DNA from 4 places in the Comamonas squillarum genome. Region 1 is predicted to be linked to each of the others. Evidence: predicted binding sites of a transcription regulator. Region 1 holds the regulator's gene; each other region holds the start of a gene.
The links. Region 1 encodes LexA, which represses DNA repair genes until DNA is damaged. Its sites were predicted from a motif close to ACTGTATNNNNATACAGT; they were not measured.

Region 1 (7,121 bases):
CACGCTGGCGGCCTGGGTCTGCAAATGCAGTGCGGCTTGATGCCCCAGGCATTGGCTGGACACCGGGGTGTGATTATTTTCAAACGATTGGACGACTGATGACCCGTACCTTGCTCTTGAACTGTGGCCCCCATGGCCAGGCCAGCCATGGCTACCAACTGGCGGCCGATATGCTCGCCGAGTTGGGCCTGGCGCAGCAGCCGCTGCGCGAGCGCGACTTGGTGGCCACCCCGATACCGCCGATCAGCCGCGACTATGCGCTGGCGATCACCGCCAATGCGAGCGCGGATGCACCGGCGCTGGCCTGGTCCGAAACGCTGATCAAGGAGTTGGAAGACAGCGATCTGCTGATGATTCTGACCCCCATGCACAACTTTGCGGTGCCGGCCACGCTCAAGCTCTGGCTGGACCATGTGATCCGCATCCACCGCAGCTTTGCATCCACGCCTGAAGGGAAGATCGGCCTGATGAAAGACCGGCCCACCTTGGTGTTGGTGAGCTCGGGCGGCTTCCACACGGGCCCCCGGGCCCGGCAGGAAGATTTTCTGACGCCTTACTTGCGCTATGCGCTGGCCTCCATCGGCATCCGCAATGTGCATTTTGTATTGCTGCAAGGCCTGGTATTTGGCCCCGATGCCGTCGCCGCTGCGGTGGATAGCGCAAGAGATACCTTGCGGGAGCAGCTGGCGCCCTTCAAGCAGCAGGCGCTGGAGGTGGTCGCTGCTGCGCGCTGACAGCACGCGTAGCTGGTGCAAGTGGGCAGCAGGGAGCGATGGCTGACAGCGCGGGGTGCCCAGCGCATGGGCCTTGCACCACCAAGGCCTGGCTTGTGCGGCAGGGGGCTGCTGCTGGCTGGGGCCGTGCTGTACCGTCGTTGCACCTGTCTTGCATGTTGCCCAGACTATCTCAGCGTTGTTCTGGAAACCCTCCGGTAGGCTGTTGCCTGGCTGCTCACCCTTAGCCGGCCGCACCTAGCCGGCCGCACCTAGCCGGCCGCACCTAGCCGGCCGCACCTAGCCGGCCGCACCTAGCGGCAATCGGGTCTGCCTGCGGCAAGATGCCGCGCCGGGGACGCTGAGCCCCATGCGCAAACCTTCGGCTAGTCTGGCCCTATTCGCAGCGTTCAACGCATGCTGGCGGCCAGACTTGATGCCCGCCCGAACAGCAGCTTAGACCGCGTGCAGATGTTCCAGCCGCTCCAGGCGCTCGAGCTCGGCACAGATATCGGCCATGCTGCCCGACATGGCCCAGCGCATACCCTTTTGGCGGTGCAGGCTGGCCGGTTGGGCCCAGTACATCTTGATGGGCGCATCATTGGCGGCCTGGGCGCTGCAGCGCTGCACCGACAGGAAGGGGCGGGTGTGGGACTGCGCAGCTGCTGAGAGGCGACGGCGCGCAGCGGGTTTGCGCGGCAGGCGGATGCGGTCGATGGGGCGCTGCACTGGTGCACCATCGGCAGGCGAGTCAACGCGGGGCGTGTCCATGCAGGAGGTATCCGCGCCTGACGTATCCACGCTGGACTGAGCTACCGGGCCATCGAGCAAGCTCAGCTGCTGGGCGGCACCGCGCTGTACAGCGGCAGAGGACGCGGTGGCAAAGCAGTGCACCTGGGCGGCCAGTTGGCCGTCATTGGCGGCGCCATGGCCGGGGCGGCGGCGGTTGCTGCGCACAATGGCACGCTGGATGGACTGGAACCAGGGCAGGCCAGCGACGAGGGAAAAAGGCGCAAGCGCGCGCAATGCATCTGCTACAAGCATAGGAGACTCCTTGGTATACGGGTAACAGCAGGATTGCGCAGGGCGAGCGCATCCCCCAGGGCTGTGGGCCAAGAGCCCACAACGCCCGCTACCTGGGGTTGCGCAGAAAAGGGAGGGCCGAGGGGGCCGCTAGGCCTAGTTCAGCATCGTGTTGCGGATCAGGCCCACGGCAATGCCTTCGATCTCAAAGGGCTCGCCGGGCTGCACGATGATGGGCAGGTAATCCGGGTTTTCGGCCAGCAGTTCAATGCCGTCCTTGGTGCGCTGGAGGCGCTTGACGGTGACGTCATCGCCCAGGCGCGCCACGATGATCTGGCCGTTGCGGGCCTCGCGCGTGGCTTTGACGGCCAGCAGATCGCCATCGATGATGCCGACATCGCGCATCGACATACCGCGCACCTTGAGCAGGTAATCGGGCTGCTGCTGGAACAGGCCGCCCTCCACGGTATAGGTTTGGTCGACATGCTCTTGCGCCAGGATGGGCGAGCCGGCCGAGACGCGGCCGATCAGCGGCAGGGCCAGCTGGGCGAGCTCTTGCACCACGCGGCCCAGGCCGGCCGTGGCATTGGACACGCCTGCCAGCGGCGACGAAAAGCGCGTGCCACGTGCGGCATTGATGGAGCGCACAGTATCGCTTTGCAGGCGAATCCCCCGGGAGGTGCCGCTGACCAGCTCGATCACGCCCTTGCGGGCCAGCGCCTTGAGATGGTCTTCTGCCGAATTGGCCGATTTGAAGCCCAGTTTGCTGGCAATCTCGGCGCGCGTTGGCGGGGCGCCGGTGCGCGAAATGGCGGTCTGGATCAGGTCCAGAATTTCTTGTTGGCGCGCGGTCAGTTTGGGATGGTCTCGCATAAGATCTCCGTGTGATCTGCGGTGCCGGGCAGAAGCAAAGCCACTGTGCATCCAACACCTGTATATCAATCCAGTACCTGTATTTTTAACCAGTTTTTTGCAGGAGGCAAGCCTTGCAGCCAAAAATTTTGATCATCGGCACCGGCGGCACTATCGCCGGCATGGCTGATGACGCCGAGAAACCCGGCCAATACCGCGCGGCCCAGCTGTCCATCGCGGCCTTGCTGGCGGGCGTGAGCGGTATTGAGACTGCGGCGGCAGGCCCGCTGGATGCGGTGCAGATAGCGCAAATTGATAGCAAGGACATGAATGACGAGGTCTGGCATGCGCTGCTCAAGCGCTGCGATGCGGCCATGCACGATGAGGCGGTGCGTGCTGTTGTTATCACCCACGGAACGGATACGCTCGAAGAGACTGCCTGGTTCCTGCATTGCGTTTTAGGGCGCCTGGCCAAGCCCGTGGTGCTGACCTGTGCCATGCGCCCGGCCAATGCCTTGATGCCCGATGGCCCGCAGAACCTGAAGGACGCCGTGGCCGCCGCTGCGGCGTTGGCTGCGGATGGCCAGCCGCTGCTGCGCGAGGTCGTGGCCGTGACGGGCGGCGGCGAGCTGCACAGCGCGCGCTGGCTGCAAAAGGTGCATCCGCACCGTTTGCTGGCCTTTTCATCGGGCGAGCAGGGGCCCCTGGGCTGGGTGGATGGCGTGACCGTGCGCCTGCGCCAGGGCTATGCCTCGCCGGCACCAGGCGCAGCGGATGGCTACAGCGGCAGCCAGTGGCTGGCCGCCTTGCCTGCCCCCGCCAGCCAGCCCTGGCCCTGGGTGGAGATCGTGACCAGCCACGCGGGCCTGCGCCCGGGGCTGGTGGATGCCCTGCAGGCCCAGGGCATCGACGGCCTGGTGGTGGCGACCACCGGCAATGGCACCGTGCATGAGCTGCTTCTGGAGGCCATGGCGCGCGCACGCCAGCAAGGTCTGCCGGTATGGCGCAGCAGCCGCTGCAGCGATGGTGTGATCAGCGATGCGGTATTGCCTGGGGTGGCCGATTTGGAAAAGGACTTGGCGGTGGCCTTGACGCCCTACAAATGCCGGGTCAGCTTGCAACTGGCGCTGGCGCTGGCGCAGGTCCAAGCCAAGGCCTAAAGCAGCCGCCGCATGCCGGTCTGCTGATGGCATGAGCAGGCATTAAAAAAGCCACTGTCGCAAGACAGTGGCTGTGCGGATAAGTCTGTGCGACTTATCAGGCCTGCAGCGCGGCAATGGCGCGCTGCGTGATCTCTTCGACCGAGCCCATGCCACTGATGGCGCGGTACTTGGGGGCGGCGGCCGGGTCTTGGGCGGCCCAGCTGCTGTAGTAGTCCACCAAGGGGCGGGTCTGGTTGCTGTACACATCCAGGCGCTTCTTGACGGTTTCTTCCTTGTCGTCTTCGCGCTGCACCAGGGGCTCGCCGGTCACATCGTCCAGGCCTTCGGTCTTGGGCGGGTTGAACTTGACGTGGTAGGTACGGCCGGAAGCGGGGTGGCTGCGGCGGCCGCTCATGCGCTCGATGATGGCCTCAAACGGCACATCGATCTCCAGCACATAGTCGAGCTTGACACCGGCGGCCTTCATCGCGTCGGCCTGGGGGATGGTTCGGGGGAAGCCGTCAAACAGGAAGCCATTGGCGCAGTCGGCCTGGGCGATACGTTCCTTGACCAGATTGATGATCAGATCGTCACTGACCAGCTGGCCGGCGTCCATCACGGCCTTGGCTTGCAAGCCCAGCGGCGTGCCAGCCTTGACGGCAGCACGCAGCATGTCGCCGGTGGAAATCTGGGGAATACCGTATTTTTGGCAGATGAAGGCAGCTTGCGTACCTTTGCCGGCGCCGGGTGCTCCCAAAAGAATTAATTTCATGACGGTCCTTGGAGAATAAAAAACTTGCACGGCAAAAGCGGGCACTAAAGCCCGCTTTTACACAAAAAAACTGGGCTTGAGCATATCACGCATCAGGGGATTGTCAGCGAACTGGCACCAATACCGTGTCTCGGCTGCGCGAGACAGGCATGCTGCGCCTTTTAGCTTACGGTGCGCTTGCATCGGAGGCCGTCGCGGTGCAGGGCAGGCACGCGGGTTACATCACCGCGCCCAGCAGCTGGCGCACGCGCACCAGGTCTTCGGGCGTATCGACGCCCGAGCCAGGGATCTGCCGCGTCACATGCACGGCGATGCGGTGGCCATGCCAGATCGCGCGCAGCTGCTCGAGCATCTCGATTTGCTCGGTCGGGGCCTGGCTGAGCGTAGGGAAAGTATGCAAAAACTGGGCGCGGTAGCTGTAGATGCCCATATGGTGCAGCGGCGCAAAACCGGGCGTGCCGGTGGTGCCGGGGTTCTTCCACCAGGCCATATTCACAAAATCACGGCCCCAGGGGATGGGCGCACGGCTGAAATAGCTGGCCAGGCCCTGTGCATCGAGCACCACCTTGACGACATTGGGGCTGAGCAGCGACTCCAGATCAGCAATCGGGTGCGCGACCGTGCCCATGCTGGCCTCGGGCCGGTCGCTGAGCAGCGCCGCGACCGCATCGATCAGCGCCGGCGCGATCAAGGGCTCGTCGCCTTGCACATTGACCACGATGTCATCGCCGCCCAATTGCAGCACATTGCAGGCCTCGGCCAGGCGGTCGCTGCCACTGGGGTGCTTGGGCGAGGTCATCACCGCTTGCACACCATGCTTTTTGCAGGCGTCGATGATGCGCTCGTCATCTGCAGCCACCACCACGCGCTGGGCGGCGCTCTCCTGCGCGCGTTTGGCCACGCGCACCACCATGGGCAGGCCGGCGATATCGACCAGGGGCTTGTTGGGCAGGCGCGAGGAGGCCATGCGCGAAGGAATCAAGACAGTAAACGGCGCGGGTGCGGATGCCATGGTGCTAAAGGAGAGGAGAGTGAAGCCAACTTAAATTGTAGCGAGGAGGGTGGCCGGCGAGGTGCGGCCGGCGAGGTGCGGCCGGCCAGGCGCTGCCAGCGAGGTGTAGCCGACTAGGTGCGGCCGGCCAGGTGCGCCCAGCTAGTCGCCGCCGGCCAGGCCCGACAGCCACAAGCCACCTACCCAGGCAGTCGCCGCTGCTGCGGCGCCCGCGCTCAGGGTGCAGGCTTGACAGGCGTATTGGTCTCGTTGCTGCCAAACAGAATGGCCTCGATGGGGCGCAGTTTCTTGGCGTCGATCACCTCGCGCAGCTTGGGCAGGACGGCGACCAGGCCGTCGTAGCCCTGGGCTTTTTCCAGTTGCAGCTGCAGCCGAAAGCCTTTGAGCCCCAGGCCGCTGACCAATTGGCTGGCAGCGGCATAGGCCTTGATATAGCGCTCGCTGGGGTTGCTGATGGCAGCAGTTGCATTGCTGGCTGCGGTCTGCGCGGCAACTGGGGCGGCTGCAGCAGCGGGTGGCGGCGTGGTCGCAGGGTCGGTCAGGTTGTCAATGATGGCACTGGCGCTCGCGGGCAATTGGCCTGCGTCGCTGGGGCGCAAAAGCTCCAGCAGGCCTTGCTGCAGCAGCTGCTTGATGTCTTCGAGCACCTGCAGCTGTCCACCTGCCGAGGGCGCCAGCGCCATCACCTGTTCAATGCTTTTTTGCCCATCAAACATGATGAAGGCCGGTCGCATGCGGTGCGGCAACGAGGGATCCCGGGCGCGCAGCGCCTCCATGCCTTTGTCGGTTTTCTTGAGAATCAGGGTATGCATGGCAATGTGCTGAAAAAAATGGATGCAATCCACAAGACCTGCCCGGAGGCGCTGTGCCTAAAATTTCAGCAAATTGTGTCTTTTTTTTACAAAACCGCTATTGGGGTTTGCCTGTGCGGACGGCCATGCCGGCCCCGGTGGGGCCGCAACTTCATCAAACCTTAATCTGCCGCAGCTAAAGCGTCGATTTCTTCGTCGCTGAGCGGGCGCGCTTCGCCTTCGAGCATGATGGGCATGCCATCGCGCACCGGGTAGGCCAGGCGCGCGCTGCGCGAGACCAGTTCCTGGCGCTCGCGGTCATAGCGCAGGGGGCCTTTGGTGACGGGGCAAACCAGCAGTTCGAGCAGTTTCGGGTCCATAGCAGCAATCAGTCTTTCTTAACAGGGGGCGATGCGGGCTGGTGCTGGCGCAGCAGTGCATCGGCATGCTGGCCAAAGGCCGGGTCGATGGCGACCTCCAGCGGCACAGCCAGTGCATGGGGGGCAATGCGCCAGAGCTTGTGCGCATCCTTTTCGGTGCACAGCAGCACGGGTGCATCGGGTGCACCTATTGTAGGTGCGCTGGTCGCGGCGATTCCGAGGCTTGCCAGCCAGGCCGGGTCGTCCAGCGGGGCATGGTCGGGCAGTGCATCGCTGCGGGCCAGCTGCAGGCCCTGGGCTTGCAGCATCGCAAAAAACTCCTGCGGATAGGCAATGGCGGCCAGCGCATGCACTGGCCGGCCGCGCAGATCGGCAAGCGCATGGTGGCGGCCATCCTGGCCAACGGCATAGCAGGCCAGGCTGCGCTGCAGCGGCC
Region 2 (7,121 bases), 350 kb from region 1:
GCCAAAGCCCAGCCAGCCAGCGAGCAGGCCCACCACTGTATAGCCCAGCATGCGCGGAAAACCGGTGAGTCGGAAAACCGCGTGCCCGGCAAGTGCCGCAGCTGCAACCAGCACGCACCAACTCATCAAGGGGCCCACACTGTGTTCAAGCCAGCCGCCGATCTGCGGCAGCGGCATGGAAGATGCTGCTTGGGGTGGCATATCTGCACCCTCCTCCAAAAAGTGTGTCCTGCATGCATGGCCGCAGGGCACAGAGCTGTAGATCGCCTGGCAGTGCCGCTGTCTGACGTGGCCAGCTTCAAAAGCCAGACCGTGGCAGGCACTGCGAGGCAGGGGATGCACCAGCGTGGTGCCCAGGCACCTTGTTGCACTTATGCATCAGATCGTTAACCAATCTCAACAACTTTACTGGATGATCTGCCGATTGCCACCACAGCATGCCGGCGCTGGGCACAAAAAGCCTTCAGTCCTACAATGCAGGCCGCATGAGCCGCTCTTTTTACCAGGCAGGTGTGCCGAGCACCCAGCCCTGCATTGGCGCCCAAGCGTGCTATTTGGAACGTAGCATGCGGTGGGTACAAAAGATGCCAGCATCCCATCGGTAAGCTGCACTGGCAAGCCCGGTGCCCGCACCTGCCCCAGCACCGCCAGGCAGTGCGCGCCAATATCCGACTGCGCAGTGATGCCACCCCGCCGCCCGCCCCAACCAGTTGCAGCCGTAACCGTATGATCGCGGCTCTGATGCGGCCAGCCACAAGCTCCCAGCGCCTGCCCGCTACCCACCGGTAGCGCCGCGTTCACCGCCCTTTTGCTGCCCCGGTCCGCTATCCCTGGTCGGGCACCTTGCCCGGCGGACGAGCGTGACAGCGCAGCCGCGACCACGCATCAGCCACTCCCTGCTTTTTGGCCCCTGTGCATCCGGATTTGTCCCTCCGCACAACCTGGGGCCCGTTTTTGGTCTGGATATATCCGTGCTTGCCTTGTTGACCCGTCTTTTCCCCGTCTGGGCGGCTGTGATGGCGCTGATCGCCTACAGCGCGCCCTCGGCCTTCCTGGGCTTCAAGCCCCATATTGCCCAGCTGCTGATGCTGATCATGTTTGCGATGGGCGTGACCCTGCGCGTGGCCGATTTCAGCCGCGTGCTGCAGCGCCCGGCCCCGATTGCGGCGGGTCTGTTCCTGCACTACCTCATCATGCCGCTAGCGGCCTGGCTGATTGCCAAGGCGCTGAACATGCCGCCCGAGCTGACCGCAGGCATGGTGCTGGTGGGCAGCGTGGCCAGTGGCACCTCTTCGAATGTGATGATTTTTCTATCCAAAGGCGATGTGGCGCTGTCAGTGACGATCAGTGCGCTGTCGACCCTGGTGGGGATTGTGGCCACGCCGCTGCTCGCGCGCCTGTATATCTCGGCCTCGATCGACGTGCCGGTCAGCGCGCTTTTGATGGAAATTGCGCAGATCGTGCTGCTGCCCATTGGCCTGGGCCTGCTGCTGAACCATTTCTGGCATGCGCAGATCAAGCGCGTAGAGCGCCTGCTGCCGCTCGTATCGATGGTGGCGATCTTGTTGGTGCTCTCCACCGTGGTGGCCTTGAGCCGTGACCGCATTGCTACCGTCGGCGGCGTCGTGCTGGCGGGCGTCATTGCGCACAACCTGATCGGCTACCTGGGTGGCTACTGGGGCGGTCGCCTGCTGGGCTTTGACAAATCGGTCTGCCGTACCCTGGCCATTGAGGTGGGCATGCAGAACTCGGGCCTGGCAGCCAGCCTGGGCGCCAAGTTCTTCAGCCCCATGGCCGCGCTGCCGGGCGCCATTTTCTCGGTCTGGCACAACATCTCTGGCTCGCTGCTGGCCGGTTACTGGTCCAGCCGCCCCACGGGCACGGCCAATGACCATGTGCGCCGCGAAGACGTTTCGCTGCACTGATCTTGCAGATCCGCAGGGCTGATCAGGCGCGCTGCGCTGCTGGTTGCGCCGCCAGCATCAGCCCGGTGCGGCTGCGTGCGCCTGCGACCAGGCCGCTGATCAGCTGCGTCTCGGGCAGGTTCTTCCAGTAGCGGCGCGGCATTTCGCGCAGCATGGCCTGCTCCTTGAGCCGCGCCGGGTTGAAGGTCGATTGGTAATAGGCCAACCACAGCGCCTCGCCCGCATCGGGGCCCGGTGCCTGGGCTTGCGTGGCGCCAGGCCCCCATTGCAGGCATTCCTGGTCCCAGAGCACGCTGCAGCCTGGCGTCAGAATCGCCCAGCGCATATTGCTAAAGCGCTCCCTAAAAAAGCCCGAGGCCGCGCGCACGATGTGGTGCTCGGGCTCGAACCAGGCCACATGCAACGGTGCGCCCTTCTCGTCCTGCGCGGGCCGAAAGCGCACAAAGGCATGCATCTTGTGGATCTCTCGCCCCACCGCACGGGCCAGGCGTTCGATCTCGCGCCAATCGGCATCGAGCGCATCGCCTGCCAGGCTGGGCATGCACTGCAGCCGCCACAACCAGCGGTAGCACAGCATAAAGCGGCCCGGGTTGCGGTGGCAGCAGGCATGGCGCAGCACAGCCAGCTGGGGTTTGCGGATATGCACCGGCTGGCCGGGTGCAATGGTCAAACGGTCCAACGCATCGGGGGTAATAACGCGGGCCGGCGCATCGGCAACCCAAGCACCGGCAGCCGCAGCATGGGCTGCCCCAGCGTCGGCTGCCCCAGCATCCGCAAACAAATCACCATCCTCGGCCTGGGTGGACAGTTCATCCGTCCAGCGCCAATGCACCACCTCGGGCGCTGCGCCCAGGGCCAGCAATACCCGCGCCGCTTGGCGAAAGCCGGCAAAGTCGTCCGGTGCTTCCAACATTACGGTCAAGCTGTCGTTCTCTGCCTGCATGCCGGGCCTCCTCAAAACAGCGCCATCTGCGCGGCAGCCGCCAACTGCATACCGCTGTGCCGGCGCTGCACCGCGCCCTGCCCCATCTGGGCCAGCAGCTGTTGGCGCAAGCTGGGACTGTCGAGCATGGCCAGCGGCGGGTGGTAGTCATCCAACTCGACAAAAGGCAGCACCTTGCTGGTGGCAACGCGCAGCTGCTGCAGATCGGCCAGCCGCAGCCGGCGCACCCGGCGGGCAGCGAGCAGGCGCTCGACACTGCCTACGCCCAAGCCCGGCACCCGCAGCAGCCATGCCTTGGCCGCACGGTTCAGGTCCACCGGGAAATGCTGGCGCTGCGACAGCGCCCAGGCGAGCTTGGGGTCCAGCTCCAGATCGAGCATGCCGCCGGCGGCTGGCGCAGTGATCTCGGCAGGGCTGAAACCGTAGAAGCGCATCAGCCAATCGGCCTGGTAGAGCCGGTGCTCGCGGATCAGCGGCGGCGCCTGCAGCGGCAGATCGGACGATGCATCGGGGATGGGGCTGAAGGCCGAGTAGTAGACGCGGCGCAGGCGCTGGCCGGTGTAGAGCGCGCTGCTGGTGCGCAAGATGGTGGCGTCATTGGCACTGTCGGCGCCCACTATCATCTGTGTGCTTTGGCCAGCGGGCGCATAGCTGGGCGCTGCGGCCCGGGCTGCCTGGCGCTGGCGGGGCAGCGATACCAGCTTGCTGCCCTGCTGGTCTTGCGTCTGCTGCCGGGCCAGCTCGATATGTTCGGCCACCTGGTGCATGGCCGCGGCAATACCTACGGCATCCTTCTCGGGCGCCAACTGCTGCAGGCCCTGCTGGGTGGGCAGCTCGATATTGATGCTGAGCCGGTCGGCATAGCGGCCTGCCATGGCGAGCAACTCAGGGGCAGCATCCGGAATCGTCTTCAGGTGGATATAGCCGCGAAAATCATGGTCCTCGCGCAGGCTGCGCGCCACCTCCACCAATTGCTCCATCGTGTAGTCCGACGACTGGATGATGCCGCTGGACAAAAACAGGCCCTCTATGCAGTTACGGCGGTAAAAGTCCAAGGTCAGGCCCACCACCTCTGCCGCGCTAAAGCGGGCACGCTGCACATTGGAGCTTTTGCGGTTGATGCAGTAGCGGCAGTCGTAGATGCAGAAATTGGTCAGCAGAATCTTGAGCAGTGACACGCAGCGGCCATCGGGCGTATAGCTGTGGCAGATGCCCATGCCCTCGGTCGAGCCCATCCCCTTGCCGCCCAGGGAGTTGCGGGGCTTGCTGCCGCTCGACGCGCAGCTGGCATCGTATTTGGCGGCATCGGCCAGGATCTGGAGTTTGGTGAGGGTTTGCATAAATACTGTGTATATGTACAGTATTCTAGCAAAATCTCCTCGCGTTCACCAAGATGGGAGTGATCCTCCTTGGGAGCGCGCCCCTCCGGGACGCATGGCGGCGCTATTCAGACCGGAGTAGTTTTCTGCAAATACTGTATATAAATACAGCTTTCAGGAAAACTGCCCCCAGACAGCCATCACAGCCCCATCAAGCCTGCGGCCCCAGCTTGGCCAGAACGGCCTTTTCCTTGACGGTGGACTCGGCGGCAAACTTTTTGTAGTCGGCGCTGTTCATGTAGATGGGCAGCATCTCAAAGCGCTGCAGCATGGCCTGGTAGCTTTCCATCTCCATCGCTTCCTTGAAGGCCTTGTGCAAGGCCGCTTGCACATCGGCGGGCATGCCCTTGGGGCCCACCAGGCCAAAGGGCGAGTACTGCGTGGTCGGCAGGCCCAGCTCGATCAAGGTGGGGGTGTTGGGCAAGGTCGGCAGGCGCTTTTCGGTCCAGACGTTCAAGGCGACCATGCGGCCCTGGTCCACATAGGGGATCACGGCGCTGGTGTCGGCCGCGACCATCACCTCACCCGCCATCGTGGCACGCATCAGCTCCGACGAGCCCTTGTACGGTACATGCACGACATCCAGGCCCAGCTGCTGCGCAATGATGGCCGAGGTGACATGGGGCGAGGTGTAGGTGCCGGTATTGCCCAGCGTGAGCTTGCCAGGATTGGCCTTGGCCCAGGCCACCACGTCCTGCCAGCTCTTGAGCCCGGACTGGGTGCTGGCCACCATGCAGAACGCATAGCCGGTGACATTGATGATGTAGCTCAGGTCCTCCACCGGGTTCCATTTGAGGCCGGTGGTAAAGGGCAGGCGCATCACGCTCATCGGCAACTGGGCGATGGTGTAGCCGTCCGCTGCGGTGTTCTGCAACTGGGTAGCGGGCAGAGATCCTGCCGCACCCGGGCGGTTTTCCACGACAATCGGCTGGCCCAGCACCTTGGCGGCGTTCTCAGCGAGCTGGCGCATCGTCAGATCCGTGGGGCCGCCGGCCGGAAAAGCCACCACCAGCTTGATCGCCCGGGTGGGAAAGGTCTTGCTGGCATGGGCCAGCGATGCGCCCGCCCCCATCCATGCACCAGCTGCCGTGGCAGCCCCCGCTTGCAGCATGCTTCTGCGCGTCAACACCATCTCTTTGTCTCCATTTCAGTCTATAGGCGACAAAGAGTGTAGAAAAGCGCTCCCAGGCACGGGGACGCATGGGTGACATGGTCGGCAGCCCGTAAGGATTCTGACTGCGAACCGGCCTGCACTGGCCGGCGAGGCCGATGGCGACGCCCTACTCTACGGTCGCGCCCGACTGCTTGACCGCTTTGCCCCATTCGGCAATTTCGCTGGCGACAAAGCGGTCCATCTCCGGGCCACTGGTCGGCGCGGGCTCGGAGCCCCGGTCGCGAATGAACTTCTGCATCTCGGGGCTGTTGAGGATGGCCACCGTCTCTTGGTTCAGCTTGTCGACGATGGCTTTGGGCGTGTCCTTGGGGGCCATCAGGCCCAGCCAACCGACCGCCTCAAAGCCCTTGAACTCCGGCAGGCCGGATTCAGCAATCGTTGGTACCTGGGGCAACTGGCTGGAGCGTGTGGCTGACGTCACCCCCAGCGGCACGGCCTTGCCAGCCTGGATATTGGCCAGCGCGGCTGTGACTGAGTCGACCATCAACGGCACCTGGTTGCCCAGAAAATCCGCCTGGGCCGGGCCGCTGCCCTTGTAGGGAATATGTTCGATCTGCAGCGAAGCACGAGCCTTGACCATCTCCGCGCTCAAGTGCTGGGTGCCGCCAATACCGGCGCTGGCATAGCTCAGCTTGCCCGGCTCGGCCCGCGCCCTGGCCACCAGGTCGTTCATGCTCTTGATGCCGCTGGCCGGGTTGGCCAGAAAGACAAGCGGCACCTTGGCGATCAAGCTGATGCCGACCAGGTCCACTCGGGGGTCAAAGTTCACCTTTTTGTAGAGCGTCTGGTTGACTGCCATTGCACTGCCCGCGACCAACAAGGTATAGCCGTCGGCGGCGCTGCGGACGACCTGCTCGGAGCCAATATTGCTGCCCGCGCCGGCCTTGTTCTCTACCACCAGCGGCTGGCCCAGCTTTTGGCCCAGTTTCTCGGCGAGCGCGCGGGCAAAGATATCGGTGGCCTGACCCGGTGGGAACGGAACGATCAGTTTGATGGGCTTGTCCGGGTAGGCAGCGGCTGCTGGCATGGCAGCGGCGGCCAAGCTGGCGGCAATGGCCAATGCGGCGGTAGTGGCAAACGCATGGGGGGTCATGGGGTGGGTCTCCTCAAGAGCAGCAGGCGCTGTGGCAGAAAGTGCCGATGCGCTGCGCAGGCTTTTTCTAGCCGGGAATCTTCGCCCATCCTGACTCGCCTTGGCCGCCTCGCCTGTCACCAAGACAACTGCGAGTGGGTGGCGCCTCGCATGTACGCATCGATCAGTTCTGATCGATACGGCACGCAGGCCGCTATCATCGGCGCTCTTATTGTTCACAGCGTATGCCATGTTTTTTGGAATCAGCCACCTTGTCCTTCCCTGCAGCGATCTGGAAAAGGCCACGCATCTCTGGCGCGATGTGATCGGCTTTGCCGCTGCGCGCAGCGGCGAGGGCTATGTCGATATCGACACCGGCAGCGCTCTGCTGCGGCTGCTGCAGGTGCCCAAGGTGGAGTCGCAGACGAGCCTGCGCCTGCAGGTGGCCGATGTGGCCCAGGCCTACCAAAGCCTGCTGGCGGCAGGCAGCACCTCACGCTATGCGCCGATGCGCACCCCTGAACTCGAAGAAATGGCCTGCGTGAGCGATGCCGATGGCCATGCCATCGTGCTGTGGCGCGCCTTGACAGAAGACGAATGGGGCTTTGTGCCCGAGCTGCCCAAGCAA
Region 3 (7,121 bases), 1.3 Mb from region 1:
AAAAACGACTTCCGGACAGTTCCGGTAAGTCGCCCCACGATGAACCTTGGAGTAGCCGCAATTGCTACGCCATGGGTGCAGTATATGATCAATTGAGAATCATTCGCAAATAAGCTTTGGGGTTGTGGGGGGATTGGGGTGGGGTGCAGAGAGCCGATGAATCGTAAACGGCAATTCTTGGAGTTCGGGTTGGCGGAGGCCGGGAGATCTTCAAAGGGGTAGACGTTGCATCGAAGTTGGTATCGAGCTTCTGATGGCAGTGCTCAGCCATTGATCGCTGTTTTAGGCTGGATGCGGTCTATCAATTTGACTAGGCGTTATGGTCGCCATCGGGTGGTCGGCAGTCTTGCATCTCCGCCATACATGCGCCCTCGATTCATGTCCTCACTTGCTGGCGCATTAGACCGCTTGGCCACCCATGCCATATACAAGATTCCCAGAATGCAAAGAATCAGCGCCGGCCAGCCAACAACAAACACTCCCAAGACCCCTTCAAAGAAAAACAGCAGACAGATCCATAGCTGTGTAGGCCTGAACCGTCGCAGCGCTTGTTGGTGCATGCGAGCATCATCCTGCTCATCCACTCCGGAACCAGAGGGATCAAGCACTTCAGCTTCGATAAGGCCTTCACCCAAGGAAGTTTGACTGACGACTTCATCGGTCACGACAAGGAGCTTGTGCTCGTGCTCCATAGCAATAAATCCTTTCAGGTTGATGCATAAATGCGGACGCTCGGGTGGCGTGCTTGCAAGCATTCAGAGGGCGGTTTGGTTGCAGAAATAGTCCATTTCAGACTATTCCAGAACGGACTTTAACTTGTGAGCAGTTTCATGTCCATCCACCATGTACCGCTCCACCCACAATCCCAACTACCAGCTCTTACTGTCCGTTCTCACTGCCACGCGCAAGCGTATGGGCGTGTCGCAAGTGGAGCTGGCACAGCGTCTTGGTAACACGCAGACTTTTGTGTCCAAGTGCGAGCGTGGCGAGCGGCGCATTGATGCTGTGGAATTGGTGGAGTTCGCGGAGGCGCTTGGTGTGCCACCGTTGGAGGTCCTTGCGGAATACCTCGAAAGACGGGATAGCAACCTATTCGCAGCTAGCAAGAAGACGAGAAGCCGAAGCTAAAAGGGGGCAGACTACGCAGCGTTGGGTTGCGGAAAACTGCGTGTGCGAGCGAGCGTGGAGAAAGTCAGATAGCCCGGTGTATCTGGTGCCTTTGCCTGTTCTTTCCTGTTAAGGAGCAGAGATAGAGGCTCTCCTCGATTGGAGCGTAAATTCGCCGTAAACCTTCTCCCTTGAAAGCACCTCACTTATGCCTTTGTATGTGGCTCACTTCCTCATAAAGGAGGAAAACCTTTGGTTGAACAATCAACCACCGTACGAGGTTCTTCGCAGTGAAGAACATCACTTTCTCGCATTGCATATGTTCGCAGCCGGCGACCCAGAGGCGGCATACAGCCGCGCTTTGGACATGCTCCCTGGCTTGAGCGATGCGAACCACGAAGGGCCCGGCGATCGAACACATTTCGAAGCGATTGGTATCTTCGATCTCGACGAAGTGTTCGTCGCTGAGGATCTTTCAACCAACCTGAACGACATCTATGGTGTTGATATTGGGGTGTTGGACATTGAGGAACTGCTGCATAAGCGATCTAGGGCCAAGCATGAGTTGCGCCTCTTCAAATATCAGACGGGCTTAGCTGCAACCGCAGCGAGTTAGCAATCTTCCCTAAATCCGCTGGGCCATTTAGCTCGCCGCGTGCAGTATTGACGCGTATCTCTAACGCGCCCGCTACCCCCTCACCCCAGCGCCGTATCCAACACCATCATCAAAACAAACCCCACCATCAACCCCGTAGTCGCAAAAAACTCATGCCCCTTGCGGTGCGATTCCGGGATGATTTCGTGGCTGATGACGAAGAGCATGGCGCCGGCGGCGAAGCCCAGGCCCCAGGGCAGGAGCAGGGCGGAGCTGCCGATGATGGCGGCGCCGGCGACGGCGCCCAGGGGTTCGACCAGGCCGGAGGCAATGCCCAGCAGGACGGAGAAGCCTCGGCTGTAGCCGACGGCCAGCAGCGCGGCGGCAACGACAAAGCCTTCGGGCACATCCTGGATAGAGATGCCGATGGCCAGCGCATTGGCGCGCATGCCTTCATTGCCGGCGTAGCCCACGCCAATGGCCAGGCCTTCTGGCAGGTTGTGCAGGATGATTGCAAACACAAAGAGCCAGGTGCGGCGCAGCTGCTGGGCGCTGGCGCCTTCGCGGCCTTTGATGAAATGTTCGTGGGGCAGCAGGCGGTCCATGGCCAGCAGGGCCAGGCCGCCCAGCAGGATGGAGGTGCCAACCACGCCGCCGGCAGCCCAGGCGCTGCCGCCCATCAGGTTGGAGGCGCGTGCGGCATCCAATGCGGGGATGACCAGCGAGAACGCGCAGGCAGCCAGCATCACGCCGGCGCCAAATCCAAAAAGAGTGTCCCGTGTGCGTTCAGATGGGCGTTGGGCCAGCAGCACGGGCAAGGTGCCCAAGGCAGTGGCGAGGGCGGCCATGCAGCCGCCCAGCAACGCGTTGCGCACCGAGGGCTGGTTTTTCAAGCCATCCCAGATCAGTGCGGCCAGCGCAAATACCCCCAGGGCACAGATCAGCAGACCGATGCGGGTTTGCAGCTTGAGCGCCGGTTTGGGCGCAGGGCTGGCGGTGCTGCGCGATGCGTCATCGCGCGGGTCGGGCTGGTTGTCCATTTCCATCGGTTGGTTGCCTGGGGTCATGTGCGTGCTCGCGTGCTCGAAGAAGGGAGTGACTTACTTGCCCAGTGCAGCGGCGTACTTGCGGGCAACGACGCCCCAGTCCACCACATTGTAGAAAGCGGCAATGTATTCAGGGCGGCGGTTTTGGTACTTCAGGTAGTAAGCGTGCTCCCACACATCCAGGCCCAGGATGGGGGTGTTGCCCGAGCCAATGCCCTTCATCAGTGGCGAGTCCTGGTTGGCGCTGCTCTCCACCGCCAGCTTGCCTGCAGGCGTCACTGTCAGCCAGGCCCAGCCGCTGCCAAAACGGCTCAGTGCCGCCTTGGTGAACGCGTCCTTGAACGCGTCAAAGCCACCCAGGTCGGCATCGATGGCCCGGGCCACATCGCCTTGGGGCAGGCCCCCGCCGCTGGGCGACATCACTTCCCAGAACAGGCTGTGGTTGGCGTGGCCGCCGCCGTTGTTGCGCACGGGCAGGCGCAGCTTCTCGGGCAGCGATTCCACCTGGGCCACCAGCGCTTCGACGGGCAGGTTGGCAAACTCCGTGCCTTCAACCGCCGCATTGAGGTTGTTCACATAGGTCTGGTGGTGCTTGCTGTAGTGGATCTCCATCGTCTGGGCGTCAATATTGGGCTCCAGGGCATCGTAGGCATAGGCCAGCTTGGGCAGGGTGTAGGACATATCGTGTGTCAGTTGTTGAGTGGAGAACAGGGAGGTCAATGCCGGTGCGGCGGCTGTCAGTGCAGCAGCGTGCCCGGCGGCGGGTTGCCCGAAGGCATGGGAACGCTGTGGGCCTGCCGCTCCATCGCATCCTCGCGCTCGCGGGCGGCGCAGCGGTTGTGGTGCTCGGTCAATGCGGCAAAGGTGTGGTGCAGGTGCTTGCAGGCGGCCGATCGCAGATCGGCGCTGGCATGGTCGTCACGCGTCAAGGCCAGCAGCTGGTGGTGGGCGCAGTTGATGCACTCGCCGGCCGATATCGGCTGGCTCAAGGTGTTGAAGCAGTCGGCCAGGTTCAGGTGCGCGACCACAAAGGCAGCCAGGCGATCATCGGCGCAGACGCCGGCCGGTGCATCGTGGAACAGCTGGTGCGCCACGCGCAGCGCATGCTCATGCCAGGCCAGCGCTTGCTCAGGGCGGTTGTCGCGGCTGGCTTCCACGCCGGTCTGGGTCAGGCGCTCCCATTCGCGCAGCAGCAGCGGGCCCGATACGGAGGACGGAAAACGCGAGCTCATGGCAGCTCCTTGGCGGGCACGCTGGCCGCCGTCATCACCCAGGCGTGCGAGGCCTTGGCGGTTTCGGTGGGGACAAAGCCCTGGGGGTCTTCCAGCAGGCAGGTGCTGCCCAGGCGCTTGCACTGGTCATGCTCGCGCCAGTAGCCGCCGTGGCTGATGCAGCCGGTCTGGCAGATCACCAGGTTGGTGGCATGCTGGCCCAGCTCTTGCAGATAGGCATCGGGTGGTGGCGGGGGCACGGCGGCCACTTCCATCGTCGCGGCCGGGTCCACACAGCGGCGCACGGCCGTGACGGCCGCCCGGTTGGCGATGGCCGACAGGTGCACCAGGCGGTCTTCGCGCTCCCAGATGAGGGCGCTGTCGCGCATGATGACCTGAGCCCGCAGCTGGGTGACCTGGGCGCGCAGCGCCTCGACTTCCGCGCGCAGTGCATCGACCTGGGCCGTGCAGCGCGCTTGCAGTGCAGCATAGTGGCGCAGCATCACACCGTGCTCCTGCACCAACGGATGGATGTCACTGTCTGGGTTTGGCACGGTTGGCTCGCCTCCACGGGATAAACGGAAAACACTTTGCTCGGCATCAAGGCAGCGTCAAATAAAAACATAATAAATGAGAATCGTTTCTATTCGCAAACTCATTTGTATATGGCCTGCCTGCAAGCAGTGGAATAGTGCAATCGGCTGCGCGAGCCTGACGGCCAGAAGGGGACATGGCGGCAAAGTTAAAATAGCTGTATAAAAATACAGATCGGCTATCACTCACCCACACCGCATCCGACCCCCATGCTGGCCCCCCACCGCTACTACTACCTGCACAACTTCGAGCGCGCGCTGCAGTGGCTGGGGCAGCGCTATGGCGATGTGCTGGACGCGCAGGAGCAGCAGTTTCTGGCGGACTTTGCCCAGGCCCCCATGCCGTCGCAGGCGCTGATGGTGCGCATGCTGATGCGGCGCGGGCCCTGGTTCCGCGCGGACAAGCTGGTCTACGACGAGATTCCCGATGTACATGCCGCCGCGCAGCCCTTGCTGGCACTGGGCTGGATCGATGCCGATGCCGATATGGCGTTGGCCGAGCTGTTTGCGCTGCACACCAAGCCCGAGCTGCTGCAGATCTTTGCCAATGCCGGCTTGGCGCGCTCGCTGCGCAAGGCGGACATGCTGGCCCAACTTGCGCAATGGGCTCAGCAGTCTGATCCAGGTACCGAGCAAGAAGCCCAAGGGCAGCTGCAGCCCTACCACCGCTGGCATCCGCAGGCCGAACATGCCGCCTGGCGCGTCACCGTCGGCGAGCTGGCCGAGGGCCTGCGCCTGATGTTCTTTGGCAATCTGCACCAGGACTGGTCAGAGTTTGTGCTGGCCGACCTGGGCATCTTCAAATACGAGACGGTGGCCTTTGATGCGCAGTCGCGCGCCTTCCAGACCCGCGCCGATGTGCAGGGCTACCGCCAGCTGCAGCAGTGGCGCCAGGCGGTGGATGAGGACGAAGACCGCCAGGCGCTGATGGACGCGTTGACCACCTGGCGCAGTGCCAACCCCTGGCTGCAGCAGCGCCATGCCAAGGTGCTGCTGCGCCTGGGCCAGGCCTGTGAGCGCAGCCAAAGCTGGGCGCTGGCCGAGCAGGCCTATGCTGCCAGCCCCTACCCGGGCGCACGCCACCGCCGCATGCGCGTGCTCGAACGCATGGAGCGCTTTGACGAGGCCCTGGCCTTGGCCAGCGCCGCTGCGCAGCAGCCCGAGAGCGATGAGGAAAGCCAGCGCCTGGCCCGCATGCTGCCGCGCTTGCGCCGCCACCTGGGCCAGCGCAGCGCCAGCCGCCGCGCGCTCAAACCCGAGGTGGCGCAGCTGCGTGAGGATGTGGCGCTGGACCGGGTGCTGCGCATGCCACGCATGCAACACGATCTGGCGGCGATGGATGCGCTGAGCGATGCCGCAGCGTTGGAGGCCGCCTTGCGCGCTGGCGAGGCCATGAACACCGCCGAGGTCACCGAAGGCCTGCGCCTGATGCCTGTGGAATACGCCTTGCGCGACCACTGGCACCGCGACGATGCGCCGGTGTTTTATGTCGAGAACGCGCTGGTCAACTCGCTGTTTGGCCTGCTGTGCTGGCCGGCGATTTTTGCGCCTTTGCCAGGGGCGTTTTTTCATCCGTTCCAGGCGGGGCCGGCCGATGTCTATGCGCCCGATTTTGTTGCGCGGCGTGCGGCGCTGTTTGAGGCTTGTCTGGCGACCTTGGACGACGGCAGCTATGCCGAGGTAATCCGCCAGCGCTTTGCCGACAAGGCTGGCCTGCAATCGCCCTTTGTGTATTGGGGCACGTTGACGCAGGCGCTGCTGGACCATGCACTGGCCTGCATACCGGCGGCCCACCTCCAACTTCTGTTCCAGCGCCTGCTCGGCAATCTGCAGGCCAACCGCACGGGCTTTCCGGACCTGGTGCGCTTTTGGCCGCAAGAGCGGCGCTACCAGCTGGTGGAGGTCAAAGGCCCGGGCGACAAGCTGCAGGACAACCAGATCCGCTGGCTGGAGTACTGCGCCGCCCATGGCATACCCGTGGGCGTCTGCCATGTGCAGTGGCGCGAGGCGGGCGCATGAGCTACACCGTGGCGGTGCGCGCCTTGTGCGAGTTCACCGCCCGCGCGGGCGACCTGGATTTGCGCTTTACGCCTGCGCCATCGGCGCTCGAAGGCATCGAAGGCCATGGCCTGGTGCGTGCCCGCCGGGGCGCCGGCTATGAGGCAGAACTGCGCCTGGCAGGCAGCTTTGAAGACCTGCAGGTACGCGGCCGCGCCGATGGCTTTGACCCGGCTCTGGGTCAGCTCGAAGAAATCAAGACCTACCGGGGCCAGATCGACAGCGTGCGCGACAACCACCGCGCCTTGCACTGGGCGCAGGCCAAGGTCTACGGCCATCTGCTGTGCCTGGAGCGGGGCCTGCCCCGCTTGAAGGTGGCGCTGGTCTATTTCAACGTGGGCACGCAGCAGGAGACGGTGCTGGCCGAGCCGTACAGCGCCGCCGAGCTGCAGGCATTTTTTGAGCAGCAGTGCCGCTTGTTTTTGGACTGGGCGCGCAGCGAGGCCGCGCACCGCAGCGCGCGGGATGCGGCGCTGGCGGCGCTGCGCTTTCCGTTTGCGCAGTTCCGCAC
Region 4 (7,121 bases), 580 kb from region 1:
CGCAAGGTGTGGCCCGCTTTGGCAGCCCGCTGGCCAAGATCGGCCAGCGCGCGCTGCGCCTGCTCGCGCCTTACTCCGTCGCGCTGTTGCTGGCCGTGCTCATCGCAGCGCTGGTGCGGCCCTGGTTTGCCCACGACTCCGTCCCCGCCGAGCCTACTTGGCAGCAGCTGATCGCCAATGCGCTGATGCTGCAGGACATCAGCGGCGAAGATGCGCTGTCGGCCGGCGTTTGGTACGTGGCGATTGACTTCCAGCTGTTTGCCGCCGTCACCTTGCTGTTTGCATGGAGCCGCCGCTGGGCCCGCCAGTGGCTGGGCCTGCAGCTGGGTCAGTGGGTGGTTCTGGCGCTGACGGCCATGTCGCTCCTGGTGTTCAACCGCCACAGTGAGCTGGACATGTGGTTTGTTTACTTTATCGGTGCCTATGGCATGGGCATGCTGGCCTTCTGGGGCAGCCAAAGCGCCAAGCCCTGGTCCTGGACGGCCTGTCTGCTGGCGCTGGGTCTCGTGTCACTGGAGGTCGATTTCCGCCTGCGCATTGCGGTGGCGCTGTGCGGCGCCGTCGCGCTGCTGTGGCTGATGCGCCTGCCGCACGACAGCCGCCTGGTCGACTGGCTGGGCCGCCAGGCGCCCGTGCGCTGGCTGCAGTCGCTCGGCCAAATGGGCTACTCGGTGTTTCTGGTGCACTTTTCCATCGTGGTGCTGTGCAACGCGGTGGTCTCGCATGTCTGGCCCAGCCAGCCCTGGCTCAACTGGCTGGGCATGGGCCTGGCCTTTGCGCTGTCGCTGCTGGCCGGGCGCGCGCTCTACCTGGGGGTGGAGGCGCGCACGCCCAGCCTGCGCTCTGTGGCTCGCTGGGAGCTGGGCCTGGTCGGCGGCGGTCTGCTGGTGACCCTGGTGGGCGCACGCTTGTCGATGTAAGCACGCCCTTTGCCGGCTCTGGTCTGTTGGCCGCTCAGCGGTGCAGATCGCCAGCGCGCTCGGGCTGGTAGCTGATGCCGGTCACGCGCACGGTCATGGTCTTTCCTCCCACGGAGGGCCAGGCCAACTGGTCGCCAATCGCCAGGCCCAGCAGCGCACTGCCCACCGGTGCAAATACCGAAATCTTGCTGCTGGTGTCGTCCAGGTCCTTGGGGTAGACCAGGGTCAGCTGGAACTGCTTGCCCGATTCGGCAATGTCGAAGTTGACGCTGGAGTTCATCGTCACCACATCCGGCGGAATATCGCTGGGCTCCACGATATCGGCTCGGGCAATCTCGGCCTCCAGATCCGCCTTGCCGGGGAAGGCACTGGCCGGCATGGCCTCCAGCAGCGCTTCAAGGCGGTCCACATCCAGGGATGACAGGATGAGTTGGGGTTTGCGAGACATGAAAACTTCCTCCGGAGTATGTAATCCCCGAATGTAGGCTATGCCCCATTTCGCACCAAAACGGTGCGAATAGCCCTGGTGCAGGCGGCGCTTGCAGAGGCTGCCGGGATGGCGGACAATGCATGAAATACTGTATATAAAAACAGTCATAATCCGTTAGTATGCCTGCCCGCCATCCCTCCACCCACACCGTTGACTCTGCCCCGTTTGAAGACGCACAGACCCTGCACCGCTGCGCGGACGAGCTGGATGGGCCTGTGCCGGTGCGTGTGCCACTGCCGGTGGCCCGCAAGGGGCGCGGCGCGGTTGGCACGCCCCGCCACCGTTTTGCCAGCGATGTGCGGGAATGGGCCGACGATGGCTGGACCCCAGCAGCTGCTCAAGCGGCCGTCGGCGCTGATCCAGAATTGGATCTGGAAGAAGGCGCCTGGTGGCAGCAGGACGCCGAGAGCCTGCCGACCCAGGTGCACGCGGAGCGGGCGCGCAGCGCGATCCAGAAAAACGACTCACCCGATATCTTCTTTGATCACTCGGTCAACCCCTACCGGGGCTGCGAGCATGGCTGCATCTACTGCTATGCCAGGCCGTACCACAGCTACCTGAACCTCTCGCCGGGGCTGGATTTTGAAACCCAGCTGTTTGCCAAGACCAATATTGCCCAGGTGCTCAAGGCCGAGATCAGCCGCCCGCGCTACCAGCCGGCCTCGCTCAATATCGGCTCGGCCACCGATTGCTACCAGCCCATCGAGCGGGAGCTGGGCCTGACGCGGCAGCTGATCGAGGTGCTCAGTGAGGCCGAGCATCCTTTTTCACTGATCACCAAGAGCAGTGCGGTGGAGCGCGATATCGACCTGATCGCCGCTGCAGCGCGCAAGAATGCGGCGGCCGTCTACATCACGATCACCAGCCTGGACCCACAGCTGACCCGCCTGCTCGAGCCCCGGGCTGCGGCGCCGCACCGGCGGCTGCGCACCATACGCCAACTGGCGGAGGCCGGCATTCCGGTCGGGGTGAGCGTCGCACCCCATATTCCGTTTTTGACCGAGGACATGGAAGAGGTGCTGGCGGCCGCGCGCGAGGCCGGCGCCACCACGGCCTTCTACACCGTGCTGCGCCTGCCTTGGGAGCTCAACGGCGTGTTCCAGCAGTGGCTGCAGGCCCATTACCCGCAGCGCGCAGCCCGGGTAATGCAGCGGGTGCGCGACCTGCACCAGATCAGCGAGGCCGACCGGCTGCGCGGCAAGAGCTATGACAGCCAGTCGTTCAGCCGCATGAAAGGCCAGGGCCTGTGGGCCGACCTGGTGCGCCAGCGCTTTGTGCGGGCCTGCGCGCAGCTGGGCTATGGGCGCGAGCGGCAAGAGATGGATTGGCGCGGTTTTGAGGCCTGGCGCGCCCAGCAGCTGCAGCAGACAGTGCGCCAGGCGGGCGCCGCGCAGGCGCCGCACCCGGGGCAGGGCACGCTGTTTTAGCCGCGCTTGCGTGCAGCAGCGACCGTGGTCGGCGGCTGCGCTGCAACGGTTGCTGGAGCAGAGGCAGACGCCAGGTGCGCCAAAGTGGCGGGCGGTGCAGAGCGGCCCTTGCAGCTGGCAAAAATATCCAGATCGGGCTGGTGCAGCGCGGTCTGCACATCGGTGAGGCCCAGCATCGAGTGGAACAGGTTGTCGTGGCTGATGCGGGCAGTGCCCACGGCCTGCTGCAGGCAGCTGGTGCTGATGCCCATGCGTTGCTGCATCGCGGGCGAGAGCCAGGTGATCCAGGGCACATGCTTTTGGACATCGGGTGCGACGGAGTAGGGCAGGCCGTGCAGGTAGATGTTGTTCTCGCCCAGCGATTCGCCATGGTCGGCCACATACATCATCGCCGTGGGCTGGCGCTGGCCCTTGCTGGCGAGCCAGTCGATCAGGCTGCCGAGCATGCGGTCGGTGGCAACGACGCTGTTGTCATAGGCATTGATCAGCGATGCGCGGTCGCAGGACTGTAGGTTGACGTTGTTGCACTCGGGGCTGAAGCGCTTGTCCTGGCCCAGCGAACGCTTGAAATAGGCCGGGCCATGGCTGCCCATCTGGTGCAGCACCACCACCACGCCTTTGGCGCGTTGCTCGGCGGGCAGCGCATTGATGCGTTCATCGAGGCCTTCGAGCAGGGCCATGTCCACGCATTCGCCGTCCTGGCACAGCGCCTTACGGGCCGCGGCGGGCAGGTCCGTCTCGGTATTGGCGTTGTGCACGCGGGCGCAAACGCCCTTGCAGCCCGATTGGTTCTCGACCCAGAGCACAGCCAGGCCGGCGCGCTGCAAGACATCGAGCAGGTTTTCATAGGATTTGTTGCTGTCCTGGCTGCTGCGCCCCAGGTGGGAGAACATGCAGGGCACCGACACGGCGGTGCTGGTGCCGCAGGACCAGGCGTTGGTGGCGATGGCGAGGTCCTGGCGGGCGGACAGCAAAGGCGTCGTGGGACGCTCATAGCCATTGGTCGCAAAATTGCCGGCGCGGCCGGTCTCGCCGACGACCAGCGCATAGATCGGGAAGCTGGTCTGGCCAGCATAGCTGGCACCCAGCTTGGCATCTTCGCCAATCGGGTACAGCGTGGTGTCGCGGTGGTGAATTTGCTGGGCCACCAGGTTGCCTGCGGCGTAGACGGTGGACAGCGGGTTCATCATGTAGCGCAGGTTGGTGTGGTTACGCATGGCTGACGAGATGGGGCGAAAACCCGCCACCACCACGACGGCCATGGCCAGGACCGCCAGCAGCACCATGCCCAGCTGCTGGAGCACTGGGCGCCAGCCCTTGCGGTGGGGCAGGGTCTGGCGCCAGATCCACCAGGTGGGGGGAATAGCGATGGCGCCCACGGTGACCACCAAGCTCCAGTGCAGCAGGTCGGCCGCTTCCTTCACATCGGTTTGCAGCACATTGACGAGCATCGAGGCATCGATGGCAATGCCGTAGTTCAGCATGAAGCAGGCAGCAAACGCGGCGATCCAGCACAGCGCGATCATCACCGGTTTGGCGGCGCGGCCCCAGCTGAGCAGGTTCAAGAGGGCCCAGCAAGCGCAGGCAATGGCCAGGCCCAGGCTCAGGCCCAGCACCCACTGCTGGGCGCTGCTCAGGCCGTCTGCCTGCGAGAGGGCCTTCCACAAGGCCAGATTGCCCACGCTGGCCAGCCACAGGCTGACGACCAGGCTCCACAGCCACACGGGACGTGCGGGCGGGCTACTGCTGGTTGTGGCCAGGTCGGCGCTGAAGGGCAACGCGGCCGAGTGGGGCGGAAACGCCGCGGTGTCGGCGGCCTTGCCTGTGGGGGTGATAAACCGGGCAAAGAAATTCATCCCGCCATGGTCGGCAGGCTAGCTTAACAAGGGATTAATAGGACCAGCGCCATAAAAAAACCCGCCGATGAACTGACCCCAAGAAGTTGGACAGTTGGAAGCTAGGGACTGAAGGCCTGAATCCGGTATTGCACCGGACTCAGGCCTTTTAGTTTTAGCTTGATGCGTTGGTGATTGTAGTAATGGATGTAGTGGTGAAGACCTTCTTGAAGCTGCGCCACACTGCTGAACTTGTTGAGGTGGAAGAACTCGGACTTCAAGGTTCCGAAGAAGCTCTCCATCGCTGCGTTATCCAAGCAATTGCCCCGACGTGACATGCTTTGCACCAGGCCATGATCGGCCAGCAAGCGGCGATAGGCACGACTTTGGTACTGCCAGCCCTGGTCGGAATGCAGCAATGGTTTTTCCTCCCTGCCCAGCTTGCCTAGCGCCTTGCGCAACATGTCACCCACCATCTTCAAGCGCGGTTGCGTATTCATCTGATAGCTCACCACCTCGCCGTTGAATAGATCCATGACAGGCGACAGGTATAGCTTTTTACCCAAGACGTTGAACTCTGTCACGTCCGTCACCCATTTCTGGTTAGGCTGCTCGGCCATGAACTGGCGCTGCAACACATTGGCCACGCCCGCGTGCTGCCCGGCGCGATAGGAGCGATATTTCTTGGGCCGAACCAGGGACTTCATCCCCATTACCTGCATCAGGCGCTGCACGCTCTTGTGGTTCACATGACAGCCATTGCGCTTGAGTTCAAGCGCAATGCGCCGATAGCCATAGCGTCCTTTGTGAAGCTCGTAGACAGATCGGATCTGAGCCTTGAGCTCAGCGTATTTGTCGCCTCTCCTGTGCACTTGAGCCTGGTAATAGAAGGTGCTGCGCGCCAGCTTACCTGCCCGCAGCAAGTCCTTGAGGTCGTGATCTGGCCTTAGCTCAAGCACTATCCGCGCTTTTTCTGCGCAGCTTGTTTTTTCGCCTGAACCAAGGCCTCCAATTTTTTTAGGTACGCCACCTCCGCGCGCAGGTACTTCACCTCTTTGAGCAAATCTGCGTGCGAACGCGTGTCGTCCGCAGACATAACTGCTTGTGCCTGTGCGGGCTTGGCTGTGGGTGGGTTTGGCATCTTCTTGGAGCGTCCTCTTGGCCGGGGTGCAAGTGCTTGCGGCCCACCGTCATGATATTGCAGCTCCCAGGCGCTGATGACACCCGTGCCACCCCGGATATCAAACAAGGTAATCGTCTCTCGTGCAGACAGATCATCTCGCCACATCCGCTGCAACACTGCCAGTTTGAAGTCAGCGCTGTAGCGACTGAACTTCTTGCGCAACCCTGATAGGCCATGCTGCTGGTAGCTCTTTACCCAACGTCGCACTGTCGCTTGGTCGAGACCGTGAGCATGGGCCAGTGCTCTGAACCCATGCTGCCCCTGCACGTAGCCCTGGACAACTTCCAGCTTGTAACTCTCGTCGTACTTCGCCATGAAAAACACCCCAAAGGTTGGATGGATGTCCAACTTTTGGGGTGCAGTTCACGAAGCGGGTTTTTGGAGAGGGTCTGGTGCAGGGCCAGGCAGCGCCTGGCCGGTGCTATCAGCGCTTGGCGATAGGTTGCACGTCGCGGACCACCGAGCCAGTGTAGAGCTGGCGTGGACGGCCAATCTTGTACTCGGGATCGGCCATTTGCTCGTTGAGCTGGGCGATCCAGCCGACGGTGCGGGCCAGCGCGAAGATGCCGGTGAACAGCTTCACAGGGATGCCGATGGCGCGTTGCACGATGCCCGAATAGAAGTCCACGTTCGGGTACAGCTTGCGCGAGACGAAGTAGTCGTCTTCCAGAGCGATCTTCTCGACTTGCTTGGCCAGTGCGAACAGCGGATCGTTTTCCAGGCCCAGCTCGGCCAGGATCTCGTTGCAGGTTTCCTGCATCAGCTTGGCGCGTGGGTCGTAGTTCTTGTAGACGCGGTGGCCAAAGCCCATCAGCTTGACGCCGCTGGACTTGTCCTTGACCTGCTCCATGAACTCGCCGACCTTGGCGATGCCGCCGTTGGCCTGGATGTTTTCCAGCATGTTCAGACAGGCTTCGTTAGCGCCGCCGTGGGCAGGGCCCCACAGACAGGCAACGCCGGCGGAGATGGCCGCAAACGGGTTGGTGCCCGAGGAGCCGCACAGGCGCACGGTCGAGGTCGACGCGTTTTGCTCGTGGTCTGCGTGCAGGATGAAGATGCGGTCGAGCGCGCGCTCTACCACCGGGTTCACCACATACTCTTCACAGGGGTTGCCGAACATCATGCGCATGAAGTTGCCTGCATAGGACAGGTCATTCTTCGGGTACATGTAAGGCTGGCCCGTGCCGTACTTGTAGGCCATGGCCACCAGGGTTGGCAGCTTGGCGATCAAGCGGATCGCAGCGATGTTGCGGTGCTCGGGGTTGG

Region 2: the regulator LexA is predicted to act here: its motif matches at 4,342-4,359, upstream of N4T19_RS04565 (putative DNA modification/repair radical SAM protein).
Region 3: the regulator LexA is predicted to act here: its motif matches at 4,710-4,727, upstream of N4T19_RS20120 (VRR-NUC domain-containing protein).
Region 4: the regulator LexA is predicted to act here: its motif matches at 1,498-1,515, upstream of N4T19_RS00195 (PA0069 family radical SAM protein).

What each region holds. Positions count from the first base shown of each region.
Region 1 is NZ_CP104377.1:617,804-624,924, forward strand. It holds gene N4T19_RS02855 (SDR family oxidoreductase) at 1-40, shown strand, start outside; gene N4T19_RS02860 (FMN-dependent NADH-azoreductase) at 99-734, shown strand; gene N4T19_RS02865 (hypothetical protein) at 1,170-1,757, opposite strand; gene lexA (transcriptional repressor LexA) at 1,893-2,609, opposite strand; gene N4T19_RS02875 (asparaginase) at 2,723-3,748, shown strand; gene adk (adenylate kinase) at 3,846-4,502, opposite strand; gene kdsB (3-deoxy-manno-octulosonate cytidylyltransferase) at 4,720-5,514, opposite strand; gene N4T19_RS02890 (hypothetical protein) at 5,730-6,326, opposite strand; gene N4T19_RS02895 (Trm112 family protein) at 6,488-6,685, opposite strand; gene lpxK (tetraacyldisaccharide 4'-kinase) at 6,694-7,121, opposite strand, start outside.
Region 2 is NZ_CP104377.1:967,436-974,556, forward strand. It holds gene N4T19_RS04550 (cation:proton antiporter) at 1-177, opposite strand, end outside; gene panS (ketopantoate/pantoate/pantothenate transporter PanS) at 972-1,925, shown strand; gene N4T19_RS04560 (TIGR03915 family putative DNA repair protein) at 1,948-2,868, opposite strand; gene N4T19_RS04565 (putative DNA modification/repair radical SAM protein) at 2,880-4,208, opposite strand; gene N4T19_RS04570 (tripartite tricarboxylate transporter substrate binding protein) at 4,399-5,379, opposite strand; gene N4T19_RS04575 (tripartite tricarboxylate transporter substrate binding protein) at 5,528-6,448, opposite strand; gene N4T19_RS04580 (VOC family protein) at 6,744-7,121, shown strand, end outside.
Region 3 is NZ_CP104377.1:4,398,067-4,405,187, forward strand. It holds gene N4T19_RS20085 (hypothetical protein) at 318-755, opposite strand; gene N4T19_RS20090 (helix-turn-helix domain-containing protein) at 844-1,128, shown strand; gene N4T19_RS20095 (hypothetical protein) at 1,316-1,723, shown strand; gene N4T19_RS20100 (ZIP family metal transporter) at 1,804-2,742, opposite strand; gene N4T19_RS20105 (superoxide dismutase) at 2,803-3,429, opposite strand; gene N4T19_RS20110 (hypothetical protein) at 3,486-3,980, opposite strand; gene N4T19_RS20115 (hypothetical protein) at 3,977-4,462, opposite strand; gene N4T19_RS20120 (VRR-NUC domain-containing protein) at 4,763-6,571, shown strand; gene N4T19_RS20125 (ATP-dependent DNA helicase) at 6,568-7,121, shown strand, end outside.
Region 4 is NZ_CP104377.1:36,869-43,989, forward strand. It holds gene N4T19_RS00185 (acyltransferase family protein) at 1-920, shown strand, start outside; gene rnk (nucleoside diphosphate kinase regulator) at 955-1,368, opposite strand; gene N4T19_RS00195 (PA0069 family radical SAM protein) at 1,644-2,837, shown strand; gene N4T19_RS00200 (phosphoethanolamine transferase) at 2,834-4,693, opposite strand; one part of gene N4T19_RS00205 (IS3 family transposase) at 4,795-5,681, opposite strand; one part of gene N4T19_RS00205 (IS3 family transposase) at 5,681-6,170, opposite strand; gene N4T19_RS00210 (citrate synthase) at 6,280-7,121, opposite strand, start outside.